DNA from 3 places in the Carboxydothermus pertinax genome. Region 2 is predicted to be linked to each of the others. Evidence: a T-box and tRNA genes for the amino acid it is inferred to sense, from the RefSeq annotation. Region 2 holds a T-box; the other regions hold tRNA genes.
The links. A T-box is a leader RNA that pairs with one kind of tRNA and senses whether it is charged. The one in region 2 lies ahead of glyQ (glycine--tRNA ligase subunit alpha), so its partner is inferred to be a tRNA-Gly.
Positions count from the first base shown of each region.

Region 1: it has a tRNA-Gly gene. The T-box ahead of glyQ (glycine--tRNA ligase subunit alpha) is inferred to sense a tRNA for this amino acid. The anticodon was not compared.
Region 3: it has a tRNA-Gly gene. The T-box ahead of glyQ (glycine--tRNA ligase subunit alpha) is inferred to sense a tRNA for this amino acid. The anticodon was not compared.

Region 1 covers NZ_BDJK01000055.1:163,526-170,026, reverse strand. The annotation lists gene cpu_RS10810 (long-chain-fatty-acid--CoA ligase) at 1-1,287, opposite strand, end outside; gene cpu_RS10805 (LysE family transporter) at 1,307-1,957, opposite strand; tRNA gene cpu_RS10800 (tRNA-Leu) at 2,105-2,195, opposite strand; tRNA gene cpu_RS10795 (tRNA-Cys) at 2,231-2,305, opposite strand; tRNA gene cpu_RS10790 (tRNA-Gly) at 2,321-2,395, opposite strand; tRNA gene cpu_RS10785 (tRNA-Phe) at 2,407-2,482, opposite strand; tRNA gene cpu_RS10780 (tRNA-Asp) at 2,491-2,567, opposite strand; gene speB (agmatinase) at 2,676-3,539, opposite strand; gene speE (polyamine aminopropyltransferase) at 3,551-4,384, opposite strand; gene cpu_RS10765 (pyruvoyl-dependent arginine decarboxylase) at 4,400-4,861, opposite strand; gene cpu_RS10760 (hypothetical protein) at 4,964-5,173, opposite strand; gene cpu_RS10755 (glycoside hydrolase family 15 protein) at 5,221-6,501, opposite strand, start outside.
Region 2 covers NZ_BDJK01000033.1:107-6,607, forward strand. The annotation lists gene cpu_RS13665 (hypothetical protein) at 1-181, opposite strand, end outside; gene recO (DNA repair protein RecO) at 392-1,114, shown strand; T-box leader at 1,163-1,366, shown strand; gene glyQ (glycine--tRNA ligase subunit alpha) at 1,478-2,350, shown strand; gene glyS (glycine--tRNA ligase subunit beta) at 2,366-4,438, shown strand; gene ccpN (transcriptional regulator CcpN) at 4,542-5,183, shown strand; gene cpu_RS08650 (pyruvate, water dikinase regulatory protein) at 5,193-6,023, shown strand; gene ppdK (pyruvate, phosphate dikinase) at 6,023-6,501, shown strand, end outside.
Region 3 covers NZ_BDJK01000009.1:59,447-65,947, reverse strand. The annotation lists gene cpu_RS03365 (gluzincin family metallopeptidase) at 1-280, opposite strand, end outside; gene cpu_RS03360 (tetratricopeptide repeat protein) at 364-963, opposite strand; gene cpu_RS03355 (M23 family metallopeptidase) at 1,107-1,757, opposite strand; gene cpu_RS03350 (hypothetical protein) at 1,858-2,400, opposite strand; gene scfB (thioether cross-link-forming SCIFF peptide maturase) at 2,497-3,870, opposite strand; gene scfA (six-cysteine ranthipeptide SCIFF) at 3,978-4,109, opposite strand; gene cpu_RS03335 (coiled-coil domain-containing protein) at 4,374-4,724, shown strand; tRNA gene cpu_RS03330 (tRNA-Gly) at 4,867-4,941, opposite strand; tRNA gene cpu_RS03325 (tRNA-Glu) at 4,946-5,020, opposite strand; tRNA gene cpu_RS03320 (tRNA-Lys) at 5,031-5,106, opposite strand; gene cpu_RS03315 (HAD family hydrolase) at 5,183-5,653, opposite strand; gene cpu_RS03310 (aminotransferase class IV) at 5,653-6,501, opposite strand, start outside.

The DNA.
Region 1 (6,501 bases), on a different contig from region 2:
CGCTTCACCTCTTACTCCATCAGGTACGCCAACCACAGCCACTTCCCGGATAGCAGGATGAGCCAAAATAGCCCGCTCTACCTCGGTAGGATACACATTAAAACCACTAACTATAATTAAATCCTTTTTTCTATCTACAATATAAAGGTAACCGTTTTCATCCTTTTTACCTAAGTCCCCGGTTAAAAGGCCACCGTTAACCAACGCTTTTGCAGTTTCCTCGGGTTTATTGTAATAACCTTTCATTACGTTTTTGCCAAAAACCATTAATTCCCCAACTTCACCCGGTGAAAGTTCATTTAAATTTTCATCAACAATTTTAACCTCCATTCCGGGCAATACTTTCCCAATAGAACCAGGGATGCGCGGTCCTCTTCGTGGATTTAAGGTTACAATAGGTGAGGCTTCGGTAAGTCCGTAACCTTCAATAAGGGGAATACCAAACTTCTCTTCAAAGGCATAAAAGTATTGGGGTGGCAAGGAGGAACCACCGGATACGGCTAAATGCACAGTTTTAAAAGCTTCCTTAGGTAGATATTCAAGGACAAAAATAAACATTGAAGGTACTCCGAGGAAAATGGTTACTTCTTCTTCTACCAGTACCTTTCCGATTTCCTTAGGGTTAAAGCCATCTTCAATGGTAGAAGTAGCCCCAGTATAAAGCGGAGCTAAAAGACAAGCAGTCCAAGCAAAGGAGTGAAAAAGCGGCAATACAGCTAAGTAATTGTCGTTTTCATCTACCTCAGCAAACCTGGTTACCGAGTCAGTATCAAAGAGTAGGTTTTCATGGGTAAGCATAGCTCCTTTGGGAAAGCCAGTGGTACCAGAGGTATACAAAATTGTACATACCTCCTGGTATTCAGGGGTTGTGAATTTTAAATCAGCATTTATTAGTTCGTTGGTAAACTCCTCGCTCAATACAATTACCATATCTTTAGGCAGTGGAAAACGGTCTTTAAGAGAAAGCCAAATTTTTTCTTGAATTGCTACAAACCTGGCCTGGGCATCCCCAAAAATATATTTTATTTCCTCCAGTGCTAAACCCATATTTACCGGAATAATAATACCACCGGCTTTTATTACCCCAAAATAATTAAAAATAAATTCTGGAGAATTTCCCGATACCAGAAGTACTTTATCTCCAGGCTTTAATCCTTTTTGCTGCCAAAAAGCAGCATACTTTTCAACAATAATTTCCAATTCCCGGTAAGTAAACTTCCGCCCATGGTATTTTAATGCCGGATGGTCGGGCCGAAAATTGTGCTTAAAGATTTCGTGTAAATACATGTCATTGCCTCCTCGATATTTAAATAATTTTTAGCCGAACTATGCTATCTCCTATAAATTTCGCCCCTAAAGCCACTAAAAAGATACCGCAGAAAAAAATTATTAGGAGATAAGTAGTTTGATTGATATGTCTTCGACCCCGGGCTAGTAAAAAAGATATAAAGCCATACCAGCTAAAATCTGCCAGTAAATGTCCCGCTAAAAAAGCTACAACCCCCAAAACCCCAACTGTAAGGGAATTGGTTAAATAACTAAGCCCAATAGTTACCCACCATAGAGACCAGTAGGGATTGGCCAAAGAGACTAAAGCACCATTAATAATAAGCCTACCCGGTCTTTGGGATAGCGAATCGCTCCCCTCCAGTGAAAGAGAAATTTTTTTTAACCCTGCTTCCCGGGCCATGGTAAAACCAAAATACATTAACGTGATTCCACCCAAAACTCCAATAGTGCCCGATACATACGAGTTAGCAAGAACTTTTCCAAATCCCAGGAGGATTACAACTACTAATACTATCTCTAATACTGCGTGTCCAAAAATTAAGAGCGGCCCCGCCCACACTCCTCGGCGTAAGCTTTCGTTAATGTTCAGGGTAAGAAGCGGACCAGGCATCATTGCCCCAGAAAAACCAACTATTAATGCTGTAAGAAACAACGCAAAGATCCCCACTTTTTCCCCCCTTTTAAATTTTTATATAATTATCTTATTAAAACTGGCCTTTTATCGTCAAATAATTTTTATATACGATTTGGGAAATTTAAGATAATTTTCCCAAGAAACAAAAAAACCTGCCTCACAGCAGGTTTTGATTTCAAGTGGTGCCGGGGACCGGAATCGAACCGGTACGGGCCTTTGAGGGCCCCCGGGATTTTAAGTCCCGTGCGTCTGCCAGTTCCGCCACCCCGGCGCATTTATTAAATTATAAACTCCTTGTTTTCATTGTGGAGGCGGCACCCGGATTCGAACCGGGGAATAAAGGTTTTGCAGACCTCTGCCTTACCACTTGGCTATGCCGCCAGGTTAGATAAATAATGGAGCGGAAGACGGGATTCGAACCCGCGACCCTCGCCTTGGCAAGGCGATGCTCTACCACTGAGCCACTTCCGCCCGTTTTAAAATGGTGCCACGGGACGGAATCGAACCGCCGACACGAGGATTTTCAGTCCTCTGCTCTACCGACTGAGCTACCGTGGCAAGCTTTATGGCGGAGCTGACGGGATTCGAACCCGCGGTCTCCTGCGTGACAGGCAGGCATGTTAGGCCTCTACACCACAGCTCCGCATCTTTCATCCACCTGTCGGCTCAACCGACATCTATTATGATACATGACATTTATTTAGAAGTCAACTACTTTTTTAGAGATTTTTATTTTTTTTATATTTTGATTTTACCTGCAAATATTAAAAGATAACAATGCTCGCCGTAAAATCTTTGCTGCCAGTAAAGATGTACGTTCTGACTGATCATAAACCGGTAATACTTCAACTAAATCCATACCAACAACATTTAAAGAACTTAATTTTACAATGGCTTCCATGATTTCCTTACTGCTTGCACCGCCAGGCTCAGGGGTACCAGTACCAGGAGCATAGGCCGGGTCCACTACGTCAATATCCAGGGATATAAACACCGGCTTATCTCCAATTTTTCTTAAAGCCACCTCTACCCCGGCCAGCACATCCTGGCCAAGATAATTTGATTTTGTAGTGATAAACTCTTTTTCTTCGTGGGTGCCAGAACGAATCCCAATATGATAGAGGTTTTGAGGCCCGATTATCTCGGAAACCCGGCGCATAACTGTAGCGTGGGAGAGTTTTTCCCCCAGATAACCATCCCGCAAATCCGCATGGGCATCAAAATGAATTACTGCTAAATCCCGGTACTTTTCTGCAAACTCAAGAATTACCGGATAAGTTACCAGATGTTCGCCGCCAATAATAAGTGGCATTTTATCATCTTTTAATACCGCTTTTGTCACTTCCCGGATGTTGGCAAAACTTTCTTCAATCCGTCCAAAGGTTAAGGCCACATCTCCTAAGTCATAGAAATTTACCTCATCTAAACTTTTCTCTAAATCCCAATCATATTCCTCTAGCCCAAAGGAAACTTGGCGAATATGCTGAGGAGCCATCCGGGTCCCAGGACGAAAACTTACGGTAAAATCCATGGGAATTCCAAATAAAACAAAGGCAGCACCTTCGTAATCATCGGAACTGCCCATAAAACCAGTAAACTTTTCAAGCGGAAGCATTATCTCACCTTCTATTTTATTATCTCAGCAATAAAGTTAGGCAGCATAAAAGCTCCAAAGTGAACATCAGCATTATAGTATTTATTTGTTGGGTCAACAAAAATTTTTTCCTTTGGAACAGTCAATGGATTGTACTTTTTTGAGCCCAAAGTAAAGGTCCAAACACCGCTGGGATAGGTAGGAACAGTAGCAAAATACAACTTGGTAATAGGGAAAAAGTTACCAATACGGGCATAGGAATTTTTAATAATATCCCGATTATAAAAGGGAGATTCGGTTTGGGCTACCATGATCCCATCATCTTTTAAGCACTCATACACATTTTTATAAAAATCTTCGCTAAAAAGCTCCACCGCTGGCCCTACCGGCTCGGTAGAATCAATAATAATAATATCGTATTCGCCTTTATGTTCCTGCACATGCTTTATACCATCTTCTACGCGTACCTCAACTTTGGGATTTCCCATCAGGGCCACAGCAATCTCCGGCAAATATTGTTTACTTACTTCGATTACCCTTTCGTCAATTTCCACTAAAACTGCTTTTTTAACTCTTGGATTTTTTACAATTTCCCGAATGGCACCCCCATCGCCACCGCCAATCACCATAACCTTTTCCGGATTGGGATGGGTATTTAACGCCACATGGGTAATCATTTCATGGTAGACAAACTCATCAACAACCGTAGTTTGAACCATACCATCTAAAACCAGCATCCGCCCAAACTGTAAAGTATCAATTACAGCCAGTTCCTGAAAAGGTGTTGTTTCCGTATGCAAAGTCCGAGAAATTTTACAGGTAATGCCAACATTAGGCGTTTGTTTTTCGGTATACCATAGTTCCATTATAATCCCCCTCTTTTAGTACCAAAGCGGAACAGCAGCAAAGGCACAGCCTATTTTTTCCACCCGGTGCTCACAAGCTTTGATAATAGTTTTATTTAAAGCAATACCCCGCATTTTAAAAGCTTCTTCTAACATCCGGGCAATGCGCTCTTCTGCCTCTTTAGCCGAACATTTACCAGAAAACTCCATAATAACCCCAAATTGATCTTTTTCTGAAATGCCAACGCCAACCGCAGCAGCAATTAACTCGCCCGGGGTATCGGAAATGATTGCCCCATAAGCAGTAGGTACCAGAGATCCTGGGGGTATAACAAGGTCATTATCCAGCTCGCAGTTGGGTGGCAGAATAGAAGAAACCCGCAGTAAGTTTACATTACCAATCCGGGCCTTTAATAGCGCATTATCAAAAGCAGTTAAGGCAGTTTCACCTTCCGCAGCAGCGGCAGTCACAAAATATTTCTTTGGTGTTGGTAACATGGTTTTTGCCTCCTTTAATGACTTTCCAAATTAAACAATGAATATTATAGCAAAAACCTGAAAAAAATAAACATATTTTATTGTTAATCTTAAAATTTTTTATTATCCAAGGGAAAACTCATAAATCCTCTCCCGGATAGCTACTAAGTGCATTTTTTCTTCCTCATGAATTTTGCCAATAGCCTCGTTTAATTTTTTATCCCGGGCAAGGTTATACAACTCTTGATAGTATAAAATTGCATCCTTTTCTGCTGGAGCAGCGAGCTCTAATTCTGCCCTGGCAAGTTTTACCTCTTTTTGATAAAAACTCATTCCTCTTGTCTCCATGTTTTGGGCGAGTTTTATAAATTCATTTAATTTTAGCCCTTATACCCCTTCTGTTTTCCCATTATTTTATCATAAAAAATTAAAGTACGGATAAGCTCTTCATGACTAAAACCCTGGGGAAAGTTCCCCCATTGTTCTCGGGTCCTGGGGTCGTAGTGTTCAGCCATAAGATGCAAAGGAGTTGTTGATTTAAGTGTTGTTTCTAAAAGTTTTGCTGCCTTTTTTAATTCCCCCATTCTCAAATACTGGCGAATCAACCAAAAAGTACAAAGATAAAAAGGTAATACCGCTCTTTCAAAACGTAAGATCGCTCCGTGAAAATTAAGTTTTTGCTCAATGTACTTTACAGTATTAACCATTCTTTCATCTTCAGCCGGTAATAGGTTAAACTCCGATAATGCTAAAACCGAACTATCCGCTGGAGCATCGGGAGCATAGTGCTGCAAAAAAGCTTGTTTTTCTTTGTTATATCCATAGGCTAAAAGATTTTCTTTTATTTGCCAGGCAGTTCTTAAATATTCCCTGGCCTTTGGATATTCTTTTAAGACGGAGGCAATTTTTGCCCCAGCAACCATACCTGCATAACACATAACTTTACCAAAAACCCACTGGCGTTTTTTATCCCGAAACTCCCAGATGCCGTGTTCCGGTTTATACCAGTTTTGGACAGTAAATTTTAAAGCTTTTTTTATTTTCGGATAGGCACTGGCTAAAAACTCCGTATCTCTGGTCATCAGCCAATGTTTCCACAAACCATAAACGATATTCCCTTCATTGTCGAGCTGAAGTTGTTCCGCCGCTTTATTACCAAAACGAATTGGTTTTTCACCTTCAGGTCCGGATAATTCTGGCATTAAAATTTCATAGGAACAATAACCATCAATAGTATACAAAGGATTTTCATAGTGGTCCGCTTTCTCTAAAAGCTTTAAAGAAAACTCGTAAAATTTCCTGGACTCCTCATGAAATCCCGCCAAATCAAAAGCATAAGCAGAGTAAAAACCATCTCTTAGCCAGCAAAACCGGTAATCCCAATTATCCTCTCCGTTAGGATACGCCGGAAAAGAGGCAGTAGGCGCCGCAACTATAGCACCGGTAGGCTCATAGGTTAAAAGTTTTAAAACCATAAGGCTTCGGTCATAAAACGCTTGCCAGGAAGGAGTGAGGTTTTTCAACTTCCTTTTTTGTAAAAACCAACGTTGCCAAAAACTTAGCACTTCAAAAAGCTCATCTTCGCTCAATGTAGCAAAAGCCTTAATTGCTTGTTCTAAATTATGCCCATAGCTTAATACAACCTGCATCCTATTGCTGGT
Region 2 (6,501 bases):
CTTCTTTGCGCAGAGCCCGCCGTAAAAGCTTACCGATAGCGGTTTTGGGAAGTTCAGCCCTCAACTCAACGTATTTTGGAACTTTATACCTGGCTAGTTTTTCCTGATCGTGGCCTTTAGCCGCTACCTCTCCGAATTCGCCCGGAGGTAGTAGTTTTAATGTATCCGGCTCAACAATCATACGCAGGAATCGGAGAGAGGAAAAACTCACAGTCCTTAACGGATTACTGTGGGTAACCGGGGAAGACTAAAATTTTATCTTGCCCCCGATCACATGATTCCATTCATCTATTCGTAATACTTTTGTAATCAGAAGATGGTATAATTATAATGGTAAACCATAATTTACTTTGGTTGAAATTTAAAAATTACTAAAGTTGAGGGATGAATATTGAAATTTTACCTGGTAGAAGGGATTACCTTAAAAGGAAGTGATTTTGGCGATGGTCACCGGATGTTAACAGTAGTTACTAAAGACCTGGGAAAAATTAAAGTGGTAGCTTATGGAGCAAAGAAAGTAAAGAGCAAAAAACGAGGAGCTCTTTTAGAATTTACCCGTACAAATATTTATCTTCGTAAGAATAAGGAGTATTTTGTAGCGGAACAAGCTGAAGGATTAGAGTATTTCCCTAATCTTTACGGAACAAAAGCTTTATTAGATGCTGCTGCAGAAATAGCCTGGTTAACTGACCGCTTTTGGCCGTGGGAGCAGGAAAACTTTAAACTTTATAACTGGATTTTATATAGTTTTCGGTTTTTAAATAATGGAGTTTGGTCAAAATTAATCCTGAGAAATTTTGAATTAAAACTTTTGGCCTTTACTGGATTTAAACCTGTTACGACCCACTGTGCAATTTGCCGCAAACCTTATCGGGGAGAATGGTGGTATTTTGGAGCTGGAGAAGGAGGCGTTGTCTGTCCCGATTGCCGTCTTGAGACGGGGTTTTACTTTGAAGTGACTCCGGAAATTTTAAAAAATATAAACACTTTATTGCTTGCAGGGCCAGAAAAACTAGCCAATCTTTCTATTGAGGAACGGGTACTAGAACGAATTAAAGCCATTTTGGAGTATTTTCTGGGGTTCCAGTTGGGAGAAAAAATAAAGCTTTTATAGCTTGACTTTTTTTTAGAGCTCTGGTAAATTATTTCAAAACAAAATAACGTTACGGCAGTGAACCGGAGGAGTAGCTGCTAACTCCTTTAAAGAGAGCCGGGGGTCGGTGTGACCCGGTAAGGATAGGTAGTGAAGGCGCCGGGGAGCCCGCAGGAGGAAACCTTTAGAGGGAGTAAAGCCTGCAAAATTAAGGTGGGCCGTTATTGGCCAATCAGGGTGGAACCGCGGAAGGAAGCCCCTTTCGTCCCTGGCATTTTGCCGGGACAAAGGGGCTTTTAAGTTTTTGAGGTCTTGTTTAGTTTGATTTTTCCAACTTCTAACTTCTCACATCTAACATCTAACATCTAAAACGGAGGTGTTTTAATGCTTACTTTTCAAGAAATTATTTTAAAACTAAACGAGTACTGGGGCCGGCAGGGATGCATCATTGCCCAGCCCTATGATACCGAGAAAGGTGCCGGGACCATGAATCCCCACACCTTTTTGCGGGCTTTGGGACCGGAACCATGGCGGGTGGCGTATGTAGAACCGTCGAGAAGACCAACCGACGGTCGGTACGGAGAAAACCCCAACCGCTTGCAACATTATTACCAATATCAGGTGATTTTAAAGCCTAACCCCGATAATGTGGTGGAGCTTTATATGGATAGCTTAAGATACCTGGGAATTAACCTTGAAGAGCACGATTTTCGCCTGGTGGAAGATAACTGGGAGTCGCCAACTTTAGGTGCCTGGGGGCTGGGTTGGGAAGTCTGGTTAGATGGGATGGAAATTACCCAGTTTACTTATTTTCAGCAGTGCGGAGGCATTGATCTTCCGGTGGTTTCGGCGGAGATTACCTACGGCTTAGAGCGTATTGCCATGTACCTTCAGAAAAAAGAAAGCGTTTACGACATTATCTGGGTAGATGGGGTAACTTATGGCGACGTCCACCTGATGGGGGAAATTGAAAATTCCAAATATAATTTTGAACTGGCCGATGTGGATAAACTCTTTTCCTGGTTCAAAGATTTTGAGGCGGAGGCAAAACGTTTAATTGAAGCAGGAGTTGTTCTTCCGGCATATGACTTTGTTTTAAAATGCTCGCACACCTTTAACCTTTTAGATGCCCGGGGGGCGATTGCGGTAACCGAAAGAACTAGTTATATTGGAAGAATTAGAAACATGGCGCGCTTGATTGCTCAGAAGTATTTAGAGCAGAGGGAAAATCTTGGTTTTCCGCTTCTTAAAAAATAAGCAGGGGGGATTAAGATGGATTATTTACTGGAAATTGGGGTTGAAGAAATTCCTGCTCGTTTTATACCGGGTATAATTGAAGAGACCCAGAATAAAGGGGATGAGCTTTTTAAAGAAAATGGCATTATTTATGAATCTTTAATCACTGAGGCTACACCCCGGAGAATAGTTTTATGGGTTTCTGGAATTTTAGAAAAAACTGAAGAAAAAATTTTGGAAGTACGGGGGCCATCTTTGAAGGCAGCTTATGATAGCGAAGGTAACCCCACCAAAGCACTTCTTGGTTTTGCCAAAAGCCAGGGCATTGAGCCGCATGAGGTAGTTACTAAAGAAGTAAATGGGGTAGAGTATATTTTTGCCAGGAAAAAAACCGGCGGGGAAGAGGTTTCTAAACTTTTGCCGGAAATAGCACAAAAACTAATTAAAAGTTTATCGTTTCCCAAGCCTATGCGCTGGGGTGAGCAGGAGTTTAAATTTATTAGACCCATTCGCTGGGTTGTATCTCTATTAGAAGACAAGGTAATTTCCTTTGAAGTAGCAGGGATTAAAGCGGACCGCCTATCAAAAGGCCACCGGTTTTTAGGAAAGCAGGAAATTTACTTAGAAAAGGCTTCTGACTACTTCACGCTGATGCGGGAGAATTATGTTCTTGTGTCTTTAAAAGAAAGAGTAGAAGTAATTCGGAATGCTTTAGAGCGGATTGCCCGGGAAGAAGGAGTAACGGTGGAGCAGGACGAAGAACTTTTACTGGAAAATGCAAACTTAGTGGAATACCCCACTGTTGTTATTGGCGAAATTGACCCAGAATTTTTAGCACTGCCCAAGGAAGTAATTATTACACCAATGAAAGAACACCAGCGTTATTTCCCCCTATACCGGAAAGACGGTAGTTTATATCATAAATTTTTAGCTATTAGAAATGGTGGAGACGTAAATTTAAAAGAAATTGCCGAGGGCTATGCTAGAGTTTTAAAAGCTCGTCTGTACGATGCCCGGTTTTTCTACCGGGAAGATTTGAGAAAATCTTTAGAGAGTTACAATGAAAAACTTACCCGTATAGTATTTCAGGAAAAACTCGGGACGGTTTGGGATAAAGTTTTACGTTTAAAACAGCTGGTAACGGATCTCGGAAAAGAGCTTTTTGAAGCTATGGATACAATAAGTATCGCCCAAAGGGCGGCAGAGCTTTCTAAGGCTGACCTTGCTACCAACATGGTTTATGAATTTCCCGAACTTCAAGGAATTATGGGACGGGATTATGCCCTTAAATCCGGGGAAAAAAGAGAGGTTGCCGAGGCTATTTTTGAACACTACTTACCACGTTTTGCTGGCGATGAAGTGGCCAGGTCTAAGGCAGGTGTCTTATTATCCTGCGCTGAAAAATTAGATAACCTTACAGCCTTTTTTGCTTTAGACCAAATTCCTACTGGCTCTGCTGACCCCTACGGTTTACGCCGCCAGGCTTTAGGTCTACTGAGAACAATAATTGAAAATAAACTCCACTTATCGTTGTCTCATGGGATAAACTTGGCCTTCAACTTATTGCCAGAGACAGTGAAAAATAATAACGAGGTAAACGAGCTTTATGAAAAACTAAGAGAATTTATTTATCAGCGGTTAAAAGGTTTTCTTTTAGAGGAAGGGTATTCCTACGATACGGTAGATGCGGTATTAGTTTTAGAAAAAGATGATATTTACGACATTTATCTTAGGGTAAAAGCTTTAGAAAAGTTTAGAAACCACCCGGATTTCACTGCCCTTGCCACTACCTTTACCCGGGCTTACAACTTAGCGCGCAAGGGTAAAGGCACTGAGGTTAGGAGTGAGCTTTTAACTGAACCGGCAGAAAAAGAGCTTTATGAAAAATTCCGGGAAGTAGCTGGAAAAGCGTCCCAGGCTTTAATGGCTAAAGATTACCAAAAAGCTATGGCGGTCGCCGCATTACTTGCCAAACCTTTAGACCGGTTCTTCAATGAAGTACTGGTGATGGCCGAGGATGAAACGATTAGAGAAAATAGATTGGGAATTTTAGGAGCGATTGCAGGTCTTGTTTTAGAAATTGCCGATTTAAGCAAAATTGCTGGTTAATTTTTTGCAAAAAATTTCTTAATTAGGAGGTATTTTTGAGCTTAATATAGTATAATATATCCTGTAAGTTATTTAAATAATATAGCACATTTCTTTAAGGCAGGTGAATTATATCGAACTTACAAAACGCCAGGAAAAAATCCTTGAGATAGTGCGAAACCACGGTCCTATCACCGGGGAGGAAATTGCGCAAAAATTAAACTTGAGTAGAGCGGCTTTACGACCGGATTTGGCGATTTTAACGATGGCCGGTGTCTTAGGAGCAAGACCCCGGGTTGGTTACTACTATACCGGGAGAGAGCCCCGGGATGTAATTGCCGGGGTATTAGGAAATATTCGAGTGCAGGAAGTGCAATCCCGACCAATTGTTGTCCGGGAAAATGCTTCCGTATATGATGCTATCGTTACGATGTTTATAGAAGATGTGGGAACTATTTTTGTGGTTTCCGAAGGAGGCTTTTTAGAAGGTCTTGCTTCCAGAAAAGATATGCTCAAAGCTAGCATGGGAGGCAAGGATATAAATAAGCTTCCAGTGGGGGTTGTAATGACACGAATGCCGAATATTATCGTAACTTATCCCGATGAGTCCGTGCTAAGAGCTGCGGAAAAATTAATCCAGCATCAGGTTGATTCTCTGCCGGTAGTAGAACCGGTACAGCATGAAGGGAAAGAAAAATACCGGGTGGTAGGTCGTTTTACGAAAACTAATATTACAAGGCTTTTCGTCAGCCTGGCCGGAAAGTAAAAGGAGGTATTGGCAATTAACCTGAAATTAGAGCAGAGTCCTGTGGTTTATATTCTTTCTGATTCTATAGGAGAAACGGGGGAAGTGGTGGCAAAGGCGGCTGCCAGCCAGTTTGATTCGGGTCGGGTTGATATAAGACGGGTACCTTATTTAAGTTCGGTCCGGGAAGTAGAAGAGGCTTTGCAGGAGGCGGAAAGTTCCAAAGCTTTGGTAGTTTATACGCTGGTACGACCGGACTTAAAAGAGTACCTGGAAAAACGGGCCCATGAGTTCTCGATACCCCATGTGGATATAATGGGGCCAATGTTAGAAGGCTTAAAACAAATAACCAAGCAAAATCCGAAATATCAGCCAGGGCTTATTCGTAAAATGGATGAGGCGTACTTTAGTAAAGTCGAAGCTATTGAGTTTGCTGTAAAATATGACGACGGTAAAGAGCCCCGGGGGCTTTTACGGGCAGATCTGGTGGTAATCGGGGTTTCTAGAACCTCTAAAACCCCGCTCTGTATGTATTTAGCCCATAAGGGGATTAAAGCAGCTAATGTGCCTTTAGTTCCTGAAGCATCTCCACCGGAAGAACTGTTTAAAATACCGCCGCAAAAAGTGGTGGGGCTTACGATTAAGCCTTCTATTTTATTTGAAATAAGAAAAGAGCGCTTAAAAACTCTGGGGCTGTCCCAAACCGCCGATTATGCCAATATGGAGAGGATTTTGGCGGAACTGGATTATGCCCTGGGGATTATGAAAAAAATTGGCTGTGCCGTAATTGATGTTAGCAATAAAGCGGTGGAAGAAACCGCTGCCAGAGTTTTAGAAATTTATCGGAAAGGGGTAGGGTGATGGTGCCAAAGTTTGTCTATCTTTTTCATGAAGGTCGTGCTGACATGAAAGATTTACTGGGGGGCAAAGGAGCAAATCTTGCGGAGATGACCAATATTGGTCTTCCGGTACCTCCAGGGATGACTATTACGACGGAAGCTTGCCGGGAATATTATCGCTTAGGGGGGAGATTCCCGGAAGGCTTAATGGATGAGGTTAAAGAAAAGCTTACTTATCTTGAAGAAAAAACCGGGAAAAAATTCGGTGATCCTGCTAACCCCCTTTTAGTGTCGGTCAGGTCCGGAGCAAAATTTTCGATGCCCGGCATGATGGACACGATCTTAAATTTAGGGTTAAACGATGAAACGGTGGAGGGTTTGGCGAAAAACACCCAAAACCCGCGGTTTGCTTATGATGCGTACCGGCGGTTTATCCAAATGTTTGGGGATGTGGTTTTAGAGATTCCCAAACATGAGTTTGAACATATTTTAGACCGGCA
Region 3 (6,501 bases), on a different contig from region 2:
TAATTACTACCCGCTCTTTACCTTCATAAGAAAAATACTTTTTTTCTTTTTGAAAAAGGTTGTTTACTTTTATTAAATAGCTTTGGGGTATAGGCTTTTTACTTACTACAGTTATATCTTGATACAGATAAATTTTTGCCTGGGTAAATCTATACCCTAACAAAAAAACTTCTTGTTTTAATGTAAGCCATTCTTTAAAGGAAATTTGACCCAGGAAAAGAAATGCCGCTAAAAAAATAAAAATTAATCCTTTTCTTCGGGCAAATAATAAAGCCCGCATGGGGATTTCCTCCTCTATGGGGCCTTTTTTACAATTATATTATATTATTTTTAATATTTATGATAGTTTAAAATTCTGGCAGTTTATTTTTTACCGCTACCACTATTTAAGCTTTTTTCAAAATCACTAATTATTTGTTTTGCGTTTTGCACATCAGGAGATGTAGGGTCAGATAAAGCTATTGCTTTTTGGAGTTCGGCAATTCCTTCTTTATAATTTTGCTTACCGTACCCCAGGAAGATCCCGTAATTAAAATGAGCTTTAGGGTGATTGGGGTCAATTTTTAACGCCTCTTGAACCTGTTTTATGGCATCATCCACCTGACCGATATAAAAAAGGGCAATTGCCCGGTCAACCATCACCGGAACATTAGTGCTGTTTAGCTCTAAAATTTTGCCTAAATAATAGGCAGATTTTAAGTATCCTTCCGGTGTGCCTTTATCAAATAAAGTAATAGCTAGCTGATACATCTTATTTACATCTGCAGGATTTGCCAGTACTTCCGCCTCTAAAGCAATTGCCGGGTCAATTCCTTGATTGGTTTGGGTTGATGTGGTTCCGGTATTGTTGCCAATAGTCCAGGCAACCGATGATGCCACCAAGCCAAACCCCAAAAATAAAGCAATTGTCCATAAAATTATTTTTTGTTGCCGCTTTTTTGCTCTTAATTGTAAAATACTCATTTTATCTCCCCTTACGCAGTCAATTTCTATATATAAATTCTTCTTTCTTTTTCCGAATCCTGCTTTATTATGTTAATTTTTTAACAAATAAATTTTATCAATATAAAGAAAGCGAGCTAAAAGCCCGCTTTACTTTTCTTATTTTACGGTAAGTATCTTAAAGGATTTACCGGATTTCCGTTAATTAAGATTTCAAAATGCAGGTGGGAACCAGTAGAACGGCCGGTACTACCAATTAGACCAATTACTTCCCCTGCTTCTACTCTCTGCCCGACTCGTACCAAAATTTTGGACAGATGGCCATACTTAGTTTTATAAGGCCCGACATGGTCCAAGACAATAAGCTTCCCATAGCCATCTTCCCAGCCGGCAAAGGTCACAACCCCTTCCCGGGAGGCCCGTACCGGATCACCGGTAGAGCCATCAATATCTATACCTTCATGCATCCTACCCCAGCGCTCGCCAAAGGGGGAGTTAATTCCTCCGCGTGCAGGCCAGATAAATCTTTCCGCTTCATCCCGGGAAGCTATTAAGCGGGCCTTCCGGGACGTTTTCTGGGTTTTTTTCACCGCAACCTTTGGGGAAACTTTTTTTACCTTAGCATTATTAAACTGGTTTTTAGTAGTATTGCTTTGAGCTAAAACCAAACTTGGCTCTAAGCTAACAAGTAAAGCATTGGGAAAAACTTTAGCTTTTTCAATATGGAAAATACCTTGAGAGGTATTGCCTAAGACAATGATATAGGCTACAAACATTACCACCGTTATTAGAAATAGCTTCTTAGCTAACCTCATTTAAAACCTCCAAATTGACCATAATCTTTAAATATTTTACCAAAATTTTTTCTTTTTGTCCAACAAAAGCAAAAAAAAAGACAGGGTATACCCCTGCCCTTTATACACTTGATAAAACAAATTGTTTATGAAGAGCAGTATAAATTGCTACTACCTCCAGCGGGTGAAAATCCTTCACACAGCTTACCAATTTCGGAATTTCAATTACCACAAACCCCTTTAAAAGCGTTACCGGTGGAAGGTTTTTTCCATATAAGAGATTATTAACAATATCGTTACAGTCTATTTCCAATGCTGCATTGGGAAGTAAAGTTTCAGTAATTTTATCTCCGATTATAGGATTATTGTGTTCTCCTTCCGGCAGCGCTATTACCGCCTTTTTATTAAAGGAAATTGTATGATCGGTAAGGTTTATTACATTGATCGCCGTGGCATAATTAGCAGGCTTTAATGGCGGCTCTTCGCCCGGTGGCAATGTTGCCTCTGGAGGTCCTGAAGGGTTTGGAATGAAGCCGCAAATAAATTTTACCGGATAAACCAAAATTCTCCGACCACCTAATAGCTGTTCGCGGGGCTTAATATACTCTACATCCAGGGAAAGTCCAGCACCAACGCCAATAGGAACAGGTGTAGGTAAACTCAAGGTAAATCCCTCCTTTTGGGTAAAAAATTATTTTACTTACTACTAAAGTATGTTTTTACCTTAAAAAAGGTTAAAGCCCCCAACCAAAAGGGAGCTTTAAATAAGACCTTCTTTCTTTAGGGCTAGATAGAGAGCAATTTCTACCCGCTTTTTCATCATTTCGCAAGAGGTTTTATAGGGCTTTAAAATATTTCCGGTCATATTAAGATTATTAGCATGGCAGCCACCGCTGCAGTAATACCGGGCCCAGCAGGAGGTACAATCGTTTTTATTATAAATATGGGCGTTTTTAAAGGTCTCTGGAATATCTTTATGGATAATCCCTTCATTTACATTCCCCATTCGATACTTTTCTTTGCCAACAAACTGGTGACAGGGATAAATATTTCCTTCTGGAGATACCGCCACATACTCAAAACCTGCTCCACAGCCGGAAAGCCTTTTATGAAGACATGGCCCTTCATAGGGATTTAAATTAAAGTGGAAAAATTCCACATTTTTTCCCTCCTGCCAGAGCTTATATAAATATTCTCCCAATTCGTCGTATTGAGCTTTTAAGACAGGTAAAAGCTGCTCTTTTAAAGCAAGGGGGGAAGATTCCGGCAGTACCACTGGCTCTAAGGAAATGGATTTAAATCCTTCCTGGGCCAAAGCCTTAAAGTCTTCGGCAAAGTCCGGATTTTGGGCGGTAAAAGTTCCACGGATATAATAGGAACGCTCCCCCCATTTCTCCAGGAATTTTTTGATATTTGTAAGTACTGTTTTATAAGACGCTTTGCCACCGGGTAGTGGACGCATTCGGTCGTGGACCTCTTCCCGGCCATCTAAGCTTAACACAACCCCCATATTGTGCTCGGCTAAAAACTCCCGAACTTCATCGGTAAGGAGGATGGCATTGGTGGTAAGGGTAAAGCTTATATTTTTACCAAAAGCCTGGGCTTTTTCTGTACCGTATATAACAGTCGCCTTAACCACTTCCCAGTTTAAAAGAGGTTCGCCCCCAAAAAAGTCCACCTCAAGGTTTTTTCGCTGCCCACTATTTTCTATTAAAAAATCAATGGCCTTTTGGGCGGTAGAAAGGGACATAAGCCCCCGTTCATGGCCATAACTTCCTGTTCCCGCAAAGCAGTAGCGACAGCGCATGTTGCAGTCATGAGCGATATTCAGGCACATAGCTTTTATTTCAGTTTTCGGAGGCTTATAGTGTTGTTGAAACTTATCCTCGGAAAAAAGCTGGCCTTCGGCAATTAAAGATTTTATTTCCTCTAATGCTTCCTTTATTTCCCCTGGAGAATAACGCCCCTCTAACTTTGGTAAAACCTTTTCTAAAGTAAGATCTTGTAAAGGAGCTTTTCCCTGGTACCCATCATAATCTTTGAGAATTTCGTAAGTAATTTCATCTAAGACATGAATGCCACCGGAAAATTCATCTATGGCAATATTGGTTCCTTTATAACGATAAATGTGCATATTAACCCTTCCTTTATCCACCTATTTCGTCTGCGGTCGGAGACGGTCTTACAAATAGACTTAAATAAAAAAATTAACCTAACCCATTGGATTAGGTTAATCTTAGGTTAGTTCTGACAAACCTGATTTCCTACAGTGCAGGAAGTTTTGCAGGCCGATTGGCAAGATGCCTGGCAATTGCCGCAACCTTTACCCTCAAAATGGCTAAGACTTCCTTTTAAAGACTTAATATGCTTCATCTAAAAAACCTCCTTTGGCAAACTTTCCTTGATTATTATAGCTTAAAAGTTTTTGCAGCGTCAAATTTTTATTTTTCTACAATATTTCTATTTTAAACCAGTACTATTTTATGATAAGATTTTATTGAAGCTAATTTTAAAGCCAATACTCAGATACATTTGCTGAAAGAATAATAGAACTCAGACAAATCAAAGGACTAACCACAAAAAAACTTGCTTAAGGCTATTGGAAGAAGAAAATAACTACAGGTAGGTGATGATTACATGGATATTACCAAAACCGAAGCCCGCTTAGATCAAATTACGGACATGCTAACTGAATTAATCCGCATAGTCGGCAATACCAACGCCGCAGTAGAAGGGCTTAGAAAAGATGTAGAAGGGCTTGGAAAAGATGTAGAAGGACTTAGAAAAGATGTAGAAGGACTTAGAAAAGATGTAGAAGGACTTAGAAAAGATGTAGAAGGACTTAGAAAAGATGTAGACGAACTTAAAAGCGATATGAAAGAAGTTAAACAAACGCTTAAAGAACACACAGAAAAGTTAGATTATGTCCTGTTTAAACTTGCTCATCACGATGCCGATATATTCAATCTCAAGCGTATTAAACCATAAAGCAAAAATTACTCGCAGGTTACCCTTGAGGTTAAAAAAAACTGCTACCGCCAAAATAGATACGGCGTTAAAAAATGACACCAAAATGGCACCAAAAAAGGGTTCCGGCACCAACTAAAAGTCCCGGAACCCTTTTAATTTCTGGAGCGGGAAACGGGATTCGAACCCGCGACCCTCGGCTTGGGAAGCCGATGCTCTACCACTGAGCTACTCCCGCCAAATGGTGACCCCACCGGGATTCGAACCCGGGTTACCGCCTTGAAAGGGCGGTGTCTTAACCACTTGACCATGGGGCCATAAATAAAATGGTGAGCCATGGAGGACTCGAACCTCCGACACCCTGATTAAAAGTCAGGTGCTCTACCAACTGAGCTAATGGCTCATCCGTGCACAAATAATATTACAATAAATCACCCCTAGTGTCAACAATTTTTATTGAGAATTTATCCTGTTAATAATTAACAACGAAGAGTCGCCACCATTCGGCCTTTATTGGTTAATAGCTTTAAAGCATCTATCGGCGATTTAACTATGATATCGGCACTAAGTAAGGCCTCAATACTTGCCCCTTCTTCTTCAATAACTAAAATCCCTAAAGCTGCTTCTTTTAACATTAGCCGGTCATTATAACCATTTCCAATGGCTACCGTCTTCTCCGCTCCGAGCTTTTCTAAAAACTTACGTTTTTCTTGGGCCCCTGGCTCCCCCACTATTATTAATTCCACAAAAGGAAATAAAGCCAGTTCTTCCCTTACTTTTCCAAAGGTATCACGGGTTAAAACGTAAATTTTTAAAAATTTATTTAGCTCAACTAAAAGCTCTCCTACCCCGGGCAACAGTTTTCCGTCCACAGCAATTGTACCATTATAATCCAGCACCAGATAAGCCAGATTCAAAGTAAATCTTCCTGGAATCTCTACGGTTAACATTATCCTTCTCCCCTATTTTCAGCTATGTATTTTTCCAAATAAGCTTCGTATAAAGCCCATAAGCGTTTGGTTACCGAATAGTCATGTAATTCTCGCTGGTCGAGTTGACCTACGGGTATAATCCCCCGTACCGAATTGGTAAAAAATATTTCCGTTGCCCCATATATTTCTTCTACCGGATATTTCCCTTCAGACACCGGAATATCGGCGATTCGAGCCAGTTGTAAAATAAGCTCCCGGGCAATTCCAGGTAAAACCAGGTTTTTTTCAGGAGTTTTCAGTACCCCGTTTTTGACCCAGAAAAGATTAGCCATACTACCTTCGGCTAAATAGCCTTCTATAGTAAGCCTGATACCTTCGACAATCCCTTTTTTCTGACATTCTTTAGCCGCTAACACCTGGGGAAGCTGGTTTAAAGTTTTAATCTGCCCTATTACCAGTTTAGGCGGTAATACCGGTACAGAAAGAAACGCTGTTTTAATGGGTTTAAAATCCCTTGCCGGTAGGGGCGACAAACTCATTAATACCGTCGGTTCTAAATCCCTGGCTGGCAAAAGTCCCCGCTCGCTCTCGCCCCGGCTTACGATAATCTTTAAAACTCCATCGGCTACTTTCATTTCTCTTAAAAACTTGAAAACGGTGCTGATAAATTGCTCGCGGCTCAAGGGGAATTTAATTTCTAAAAGCTTAAGCCCCAAAAACATCCTTTGTAAATGCTTTTCCAACAAAAAAGGCACTCCGGAAAAAACGCCAATGGTTTCAAAGACTCCGTCACCATAGGAAAAACCCCGGTCAAAAGGGGATATTGCCGCCTTTTCCCGGGGAAGAACTTTGCCGTTTATAAATAT